Collimonas fungivorans Ter331: one gene and its partner. The main gene of each other region encodes a partner of the protein of the gene in region 2 in a complex. Links are inferred from orthologs where the notes say so. Each region holds a gene or a part of one and is shown on either strand. Other genes may lie near its edges.

Evidence for each region. The genes of interacting proteins can lie anywhere in the genome.
Region 1: the proteins of CFU_RS20275 (region 2) and dapF are in contact, whole or in part, in a solved structure (PDB 5YGU), measured with the Escherichia coli proteins. The link is inferred for Collimonas fungivorans Ter331 from one-to-one orthologs.

What each region holds. Positions count from the first base shown.
Region 1 is NC_015856.1:4,727,250-4,731,259, reverse strand. Bases 489-3,463 are described here. They hold dapF (diaminopimelate epimerase), read right to left. Parts: upstream 2,421-3,463; coding sequence 1,557-2,420; downstream 489-1,556. Other genes in these bases: CFU_RS20985 (lysophospholipid acyltransferase family protein), read right to left, coding at 3,350-3,463; CFU_RS20990 (lipid A biosynthesis acyltransferase), read right to left, coding at 2,445-3,353; CFU_RS21000 (tetratricopeptide repeat protein), read left to right, coding at 489-1,537. Also shown: more of CFU_RS21000, read left to right, coding at 1-488; more of CFU_RS20985, read right to left, coding at 3,464-4,010. UniProt on the Escherichia coli protein: Involved in the succinylase branch of the L-lysine biosynthesis and in the biosynthesis of the pentapeptide incorporated in the peptidoglycan moiety. Catalyzes the stereoinversion of LL-2,6-diaminopimelate (L,L-DAP) to meso-diaminopimelate (meso-DAP).
Region 2 is NC_015856.1:4,573,478-4,577,425, reverse strand. What follows is about bases 289-3,201. They hold CFU_RS20275 (RNA pyrophosphohydrolase), read right to left. Parts: upstream 2,077-3,201; coding sequence 1,501-2,076; downstream 289-1,500. Other genes in these bases: CFU_RS20270 (proline--tRNA ligase), read left to right, coding at 2,362-3,201; CFU_RS20280 (CNP1-like family protein), read right to left, coding at 881-1,504; proB (glutamate 5-kinase), read left to right, coding at 289-800. In the rest of the region: more of proB, read left to right, coding at 1-288; more of CFU_RS20270, read left to right, coding at 3,202-3,948. UniProt on the Escherichia coli protein: Master regulator of 5'-end-dependent mRNA decay.

The DNA of each region.
Region 1 (4,010 bases), 150 kb from region 2 along the record:
CAAGCGCTATTTATTCGGCGGCAACGGCTTGCCGCAAAGCTTGTCGACAGCGCTGCATTGGCTGGATCGCGCCGCACAACAGCAAGAGTCCGAAGCATGGATGCTGATCGGCAGCCATATTCCGCTGGAAGTGGCTGAGGCGGCGAGCGATCCGTTGGCGCTTTGCGTCTGGTATGAACGCGCTTTTGACGCCGGCCTGATGCAGGCAGGCCTGGTGCTGGCGCAATTGGTGCTGAATCGCGAAGGCGGCAATCCGCAAGTGTTGCCGGGCTTGCACGGCAAAGTCATCAAGGCCCTGGAAACCGCCGCCCACGCCGGCATCGCCGAAGCGCAATGGCTGCTGGCGCAGCACGCCGATAGCGCGCCGTTGCCAGGCCGCGCGGCGCCAAGTGAGAAACTGGCCGGGGTGCAGTCTGAGACTCAGCCTGAGTCCAAGCCGGAACAGGACGCGACCTTGAAATGGACCGCGCGTGCCGCCGACGCCGGCGTGATGCAGGCGCAGCAATCGCTGGCGCAACTCGCATGGGAAAAAGCCGACTGGCCGGTGTTTCTGGAAAGAGCGTTGCCGCTGGCGAGGGCGCTGTCGGAACAGTATGCCGATATCCTGGCGCAATTGAATGTGCCGTCGGAAACTCTGGCGCGCCAGCTGGGAGAAGAAAACCTGTCCTTGTTGCTGCGCAGCGCCCAGGTGCTGCAGACCAGCGACGGTTTCGATGCGGCCGAGGTGCAGCAATTCCTGGAACTGGCCGCGTATGGCGACGACAAGGCCGCGCAGCTGGCCTTGGGCCTGTGGTACGCCCGCATGAACAGCGACGGCGAACGTTTGCTGGTGGGGACCGGGTCGGCCAATTACAAAAAAGCAATCCGCTGGCTGACGCTGGCCGGCGAAGCCGGATTGGCGGATGCCTGGTATGCCTTGTCGCGCATTTACCTGAAGTCGGAGTTTTCGCAGCGCAACCTGGTCGACATGCAGCGCCATCTGGAACATGCCGCCGAAATGGGACATCGCGCGGCGCAGCTGGAGTGCGGGCTCAGCGCCTGGCGCAACCGGCGCGAGAAACTTGCCAACGATGTGCGCGCCGTCTACTGGCTGCAAAAAGCGGCGGCGCAAGGCAGCGGCGAAGCGGCAAACCTGCTGGCGCGAATCGCCGACAGCGCACAGCCGGCGGCCTGGGCAGAAGCAGCCAAGCAGCAGCTGACGCGTGAACAAGTCAAGGCGCACCCGTTCCTGGCCGCACGGATCGAACTGGCCGTGCTGTTCGGCCTCAGCCGGCCCGAGGCTTTGCTGCTGGATTTGAACCAGGCCGATTGCGGCCATTGCCTGGTGATCGATATCCGCGCTCACTATGCGCGCAGCAAACGCCGCCTGATATTGATCCAGACCGGCGACGAGCGCCAGGCCCTGACCCGGATCGCCCGCCTGTTTGAAGATGTGGATTGCGGTCCGAACGGACCTGAAGGCAATTACCGGCAGCGCCTATACCGCTTCAAGACCGCGGTGCCGTCTTCAGCGGCGGAAGCCGATGAAGTCCTTTAACGCTTATGCTCACTGACGCTTAACCGGCCGCGGCGATTTCGATTTCGCCCTCGAATACAGATACCGCCGGGCCGGTCATCATGACCGCCTGCTGTCCGCCGGCCCAGGCGATCGACAGTTCGCCGCCATGGGTCTGCACCGCGACCGGCGAGTCCAGCAGGCCGCGCCGGATGCCGGCAACCACCGCAGCGCAAGCGCCGGTGCCGCAAGCCAGGGTTTCGCCGGCGCCGCGCTCGAATACGCGCAGCTTGATGCTGTGGCGATCGACAATCTGCATGAAGCCGGCATTGACCCGCCGCGGAAAGCGCGGATGATGTTCTATCAGCGGACCTTCGGCCAGCACCGGCGCCGCCTCGCTGTCCTCGACTACCTGCACCGCATGCGGGTTGCCCATCGATACTACTGAGATCCATACCTGTTTGCCCTGGACATCCAGCGGCCAGAGCGTATCTTCGCCCATCGCCCGGCTATCCAGGTTGCTGGCGTCGAACGGCACCGCGGCGGGCGCCAGGACCGGCGCGCCCATGGCGACCGTAATGCGGCCGTCGTCTTCCAGCTTCGGTTCGATGATGCCGGACATGGTTTCCACCCGGATCGCGCGCTTGCTGGTGAGACCCTTGTCAGTGACGAATTTGACGAAGGCGCGAGCGCCGTTGCCGCATTGTTCAACCTCGCCGCCGTCGGCGTTGTAAATCCGGTAGCGGAAATCGACGCCTTCCGCCTGCGATTTTTCCACCACCAGCATTTGATCCGCGCCCACGCCAAAGCGGCGGTCGCCCAGGCGCTGCCACTGCGCAGGAGTGAAATCGACATGCTGGTGGATCGCGTCGATCACGACGAAATCATTGCCGGCGCCGTGCATTTTTGTGAATTTGAGTTTCATGCAGCCATTATGATGGAAACGGCGCTAGTGCGCAGCAGTGTCGGCCTGCTCCGGCGCAGGCGGGGAATAGACGTCAGCCTGCCCAGGGGGGCGTGTCTTGAAGCGTTTGTGGGCCCAGAAATATTCCGCCGGCGCTTCCAGGATGCGGGCTTCGATAAAGGCGTTCATGCGGCGCGTGGCTTCCGTCATGTCGTCGCCGGGATAATTTTCCCAGGCCGGGTAGAAGGTCACTTTCCAGCCTCTGTAGCCGGGCAGGAAAGTTGCGATCATCGGCACCACGCTGGCTTTGGTGGCGGCGGCAATGCGGGCGGTAGCGGTCAGCGTCGCCGTCGGGATGCCGAAAAACGGCACAAACTCGGCGTCCTTCATGCCGAAGTCCATGTCCGGCAGCATGATGAACGGGAAACCTTCGCGCATGGCGCGGATGATGGGTTTGACGCCTTGCTCGCGAGTAAAGAGCTTGACCGGACGGAAACGCGATCGGCCTTTCAGCAGCGCGGCATCGGTCACCGCATCTTGCTGGCGGGTATAGATGGTGCAGATCGACAGCGAGGAATTGAGCACCAGGGCGATGCCGGGAATTTCCAGGCAGACGAAATGCGGGCACAGCAGAATGGTGGGGCCGGCCTGCAGCGTACTGAGCGGCAAGTCCGATTCGATCTTGATCAGCCGCCGCAAGCGGTTTTCAGAAGCCCACCACAGCACGCTGCGCTCCAGCACGCTGCGCGAGTAAGCCTGGAAGTGGCGGCGCGCCAGCACCACGCGCTCGGCTTCCGTCATGTCTGGAAAACACAGCCGCAGGTTGGTCAGCGTGATGTGCCGCCGCGGTTTCATGATGATGAACAGTAGCGAGCCCAAGGCTTCGCCGATCGGTCCCAGGATCCACAGCGGCAGGAAATGCGCCAGCCACAGCAAGCCGAGCAAGGCCCTCATGCCTGCTGCTCCGGTGCGGCGGGGTTGGAAACCGCCGGCGGCGCTTCAACCCCGGGCGGCGTCTTGTAGCGGTTATAGCTCCAGATATATTGCGCCGGGCAGCGCGCGATCAGCTTTTCCATCGCCAGGTTGATGGCTAGCGTGCGTTGCTCGGGGGTGTGGCCGGGCGTTTCATCGAAAGGCACGAAGCGGATCACATACCCGCGGCCGAACGGTAAGCGTTCGGCATAAGACAGGATAATCGGCGCGCCGCTCATCTGCTGCAGCTTGGCCGGCAAGGTCATGGTGTAGGCCGGGCGTCCGAAAAAATCGGCCCAGATGCCTTCGCCGTTTTGCGGCACCTGGTCCGGCAGCAGGCCGATCGCCTGGCCCTTCTTGAGCGCCTTGAACAGGGTGCGCACGCCCGCCAGGTTGGCCGGCGCCAGCAACAGGTTGTGGCGTCCGCGCGCGCCTTCGATCAAGGGCTTGAGCGCGGCTTTGCGCGGCGGCCGGTACAGCGCGGTAAGCGGGGTCTTGGTGGCGATCGCCTGGGCGATGATTTCAAAGCAGCCCAGGTGCGGGGTCAGGAAAATCACGCCGGTCTTGGCGTCCAGCGCCGCTTGCGCCAGCTCCCAGTTCTCGATGGTGGCGGTGCGCAGCACCCGTTGCGGCGCGGCG
Region 2 (3,948 bases):
TGACGCACGCCGACCTGGCCGACCGCGAACGCTACCTGAACGCCCGCTCGACCCTGTTCACCTTGCTGCGCTTCGGCGTGGTGGCGATCATCAACGAGAACGACACCGTGGTCACCGATGAAATCAAGTTCGGCGACAACGATACCCTGGGTGCGCTGGTCGCCAACCTGATCGAAGGCGACGCCCTGATCATCCTGACCGACCAGAAGGGTTTGTACACGGCCGATCCGCGCAAGGACCCGAATGCCGAGTTTGTGCATGAAGCCAAGGCCGGCGATCCGGCGCTGGAAGTGATGGCGGGCGACGCCGGCACCAGCATCGGCCGCGGCGGCATGATCACCAAGATCCTGGCCGCCAAGCGCGCCGCCACCTCGGGCGCCCATACGGTGATTGCCTGGGGCCGCGAAGATGCGGTGCTGACCAGGCTCGCCAGCGGCGAAGCCATCGGCACACAATTGAATGCGCAGACCGCGCAGCTCACCGCCCGCAAGCAATGGATGGCCGATCACCTGAAAACCGCCGGCAAGGTAGTGCTGGATGCCGGCGCGGTGCAAAAGCTGCGCAACGAAGGCAAATCCTTGTTGCCGATCGGCGTAACCGCCGTATCCGGCGAGTTCGGCCGTGGCGACGTCATTACCTGCACCGATGGCGACGGCCACGCCATTGCGCGCGGCATCAGCAATTACACCAGTTCGGAAGCGCGCCGCATCATGCGCCATCCTTCGGCGGAGATCCAGTCTATCCTGGGTTTTGTCGAAGAATCGGAATTGATCCACCGGGACAACATGGTCTTGCTCTAGGCGGTAAGACCGGCAGCTCCGGACAATAAAAAACGGCTCCGCAAATTGCAGGAGCCGTTTTTACATGCGAGCGGGGCGGGTCAGCTGCCCGGTTTGATCGGGCGGTTGCTGCGCAGCCTGCTGCGGATGTCCTCCACCTTGCCGGCTATCATGCCATCCTGGCAAAGAAAGTCCTTGGCCAAGGCTGCATGCTGGCGGTTTCCCGACGATTCGCTGATCTGCTTCCAGCCGCTCAGGCGCGCGCGCGACCAGCTGCCGTCTTTCTGGCCAAACGCATATGACTTGCTCTCATAGGTCTGGCAGCGGATGCCTTCGTAGCTGACGTTTTCAGCGCCGCCCTGGCTTTTGCTGACCAGCGTGTAGCGCACCACGCCGTCGCTGCCGGCCGATATCGAATTGACATCGATGAAAAAATTCATGGTGGCGGTCGGGCTGACATAGAACGACACCAGGTTGGCGGCTTGCGGCTGCGGCGGGATTTCGGTCTTGGCTTCTTGCCAGGATTTGCCGTCGTCGTAATCGTCATCGTCGGACATGCCTGAATTACTCGAATTCGCGCCGGCGCCGGGATTGAACGGGTCGCCGGCGGCGTGCACGTGGGCGGCGGCCAGCAGCAACAGGCTGGCAGCCAGCAGCTGCAGCATCTTGTTTGTGGCGGGGGGGAAACGCAAGGCGCGCAAGGCAACAGCCATAGAGGTACTCACTTCTTTTCGGGTTCGGCACAGGCCGGAGGGGATTGCGTCGCTGCGCGCGGCCCGTGGCCGGTGCGCAGGTGACGGGCGTGATGCGGCGCGTTTTGCAGCGGGCGCGTCAGGAAACGTGATAATTCTTGCAAGGCGCGCTGGTAGACATCCCGTTTGAATTCGATCACGACGTCCAGCGGCACCCAGTAATCATGCCAGCGCCAGGCGTCGAATTCGGGGTGTTCGGTGAGGCGCAGGTTGACGTCGCAGTCGCGTCCCACCATGCGCAGCAGGAACCAGATCTGTTTCTGGCCGCGATAATGGCCGCGCACGTCGCGCTTGATGAAATGGTCGGGTACCTCGTAGCGCAGCCAGTCGCGGGTGCGGCCGATGATCTTGACGTGTTCCGCCTTCAGCCCGATTTCTTCCTCGAGTTCGCGAAACATTGCCTGCTCCGGGGTTTCACCGTATTTGATACCGCCTTGTGGAAACTGCCACGAATGTTCACGCACGCGCTTGCCCCACCAGACTTCGTTCTGGGTGTTGAGCAAGATAATGCCGACGTTCGGGCGAAAGCCTTCACGGTCAAGCATGTTGTTACCTCAAAACTTTCTGCGGCCAGGCGGCTCTACTGCGCATTTTGCTAGATGTTCTGCTAGATTCCTTGCTTGCCGTCAACATTGCGGGACAGGTCCATGCAGCCGCCGTGGTTAGGCGTAAAGCTCTGTCCTCGCCCGGTCAGGCGCGCAATCTGTCCTTGCCAGTAACAACAATGGCCAGAACATCAATCAATTGTGCAAAGAGTAGGCGCATCAGCCAGCTAATCCTTTAAAATTGAGTTGATTATAACCCTCTCTTTTTAAAAAGAATTCATCGTTATGCGCGCCTCCCGTTTTTTTATCTCCACGCTCAAAGAAGCTCCATCCGACGCAGAAATCGTCAGCCACAAACTGATGATGCGCGCCGGCATGATCAAGCGCATCAGTTCCGGCATTTACACCTATATGCCGATGGGTTTGCGCGTGATCCGCAAGGTGGAGAGCATCGTGCGCGAAGAGATGAACCGTTCCGGGGCGGTGGAATTGCTGATGCCGGTGGTGCAGCCGGCCGAACTGTGGCAGGAAACCGGCCGCTGGCAGAAATACGGCGCCGAACTGATGCGCGTCAAGGACCGTCACGGCCGAGACTTCATCATCCAGCCGACTTCGGAAGAAGTGATTACTGACATCGCTCGCACTGAATTACGCTCTTACCGCAAGCTGCCGGTGAATTTTTACCATATCCAGACCAAGTTCCGCGATGAACGCCGGCCACGCTTCGGCTTGATGCGCGGACGCGAATTCACGATGAAAGACGCCTATTCCTTCGATCGCGACCTGGATGGCCTGAAACAGTCCTACCAGATCATGTACGACGCCTACGTCCGGATTTTCAACCGCTTTGGCCTGCAATTCCGGGCGGTGGCGGCCGACAACGGCGCCATCGGCGGCACCGGTTCGCATGAATTCCACGTCATCGCCGCTACCGGCGAAGACGCCATCGTGTATTGCCCGAACTCGGATTACGCCGCCAATATGGAAGCGGCCGAGTCCCTGCCTTTGTATCCGGCCCGCGGCGCGGCGACCCAGGCGCTGACCAAAACGGCGACGCCGGGCAAGGCCAAATGCGAAGCGGTAGCCGAGCTGCTGCAGCTGCCTTTGACGCAAACCATCAAGTCGATCGTCCTGACTGTTGAAAAAGAAGCAACCGACAAAGAGCCGGTAAGCAAGGTGGTCTGGCTGCTGATGCTGCGCGGCGACCATGAACTCAACGAAATCAAGGCCAACAAGATTCCCGGCCTGGCCGGTTATCGTTTTGCTACCGAACAGGAGATTGTCGAGTACTTCGGCACGCCGCCAGGCTATCTGGGGCCGGTCAATACCAAGAAGCCGGTTACCGTTGTAGCGGATGTCACTGTCGCCAACATGCATGACTTCGTCAGCGGCGCCAACGAAGTGGATTTCCACTACACCGGCGTCAACTGGGGCCGCGACCTACCCGAGCCGATGGTGTTCGATATCCGCAATGTGGTGGAAGGCGACCCTTCGCCGGACGGCAAGGGCGCCCTGGCGATCTTGCGCGGGATCGAAGTCGGCCACGTGTTCCAGCTGGGCACCGCCTATTCGGAATCGATGAAAGCGACTTTCCTGGACGAGAACGGCAAGCCGCAGATGCTGCAGATGGGATGTTATGGAATTGGCATCACACGCATCCTGGGCGCCGCGATTGAACAGAATTTCGACGACAAGGGCATCATCTGGCCGACCTCCATCGCCCCGTTCGAAGTAGTCCTGTGCCCTATGGGCTATGACCGCAGCGAAGCGGTCAAGGCCGAGACCGACAAGCTGTACGACACCTTGCTGGCTGCCGGCGTCGACGTCATCCTGGACGACCGCGGCGAGCGCCCGGGCGCGATGTTCGCCGAC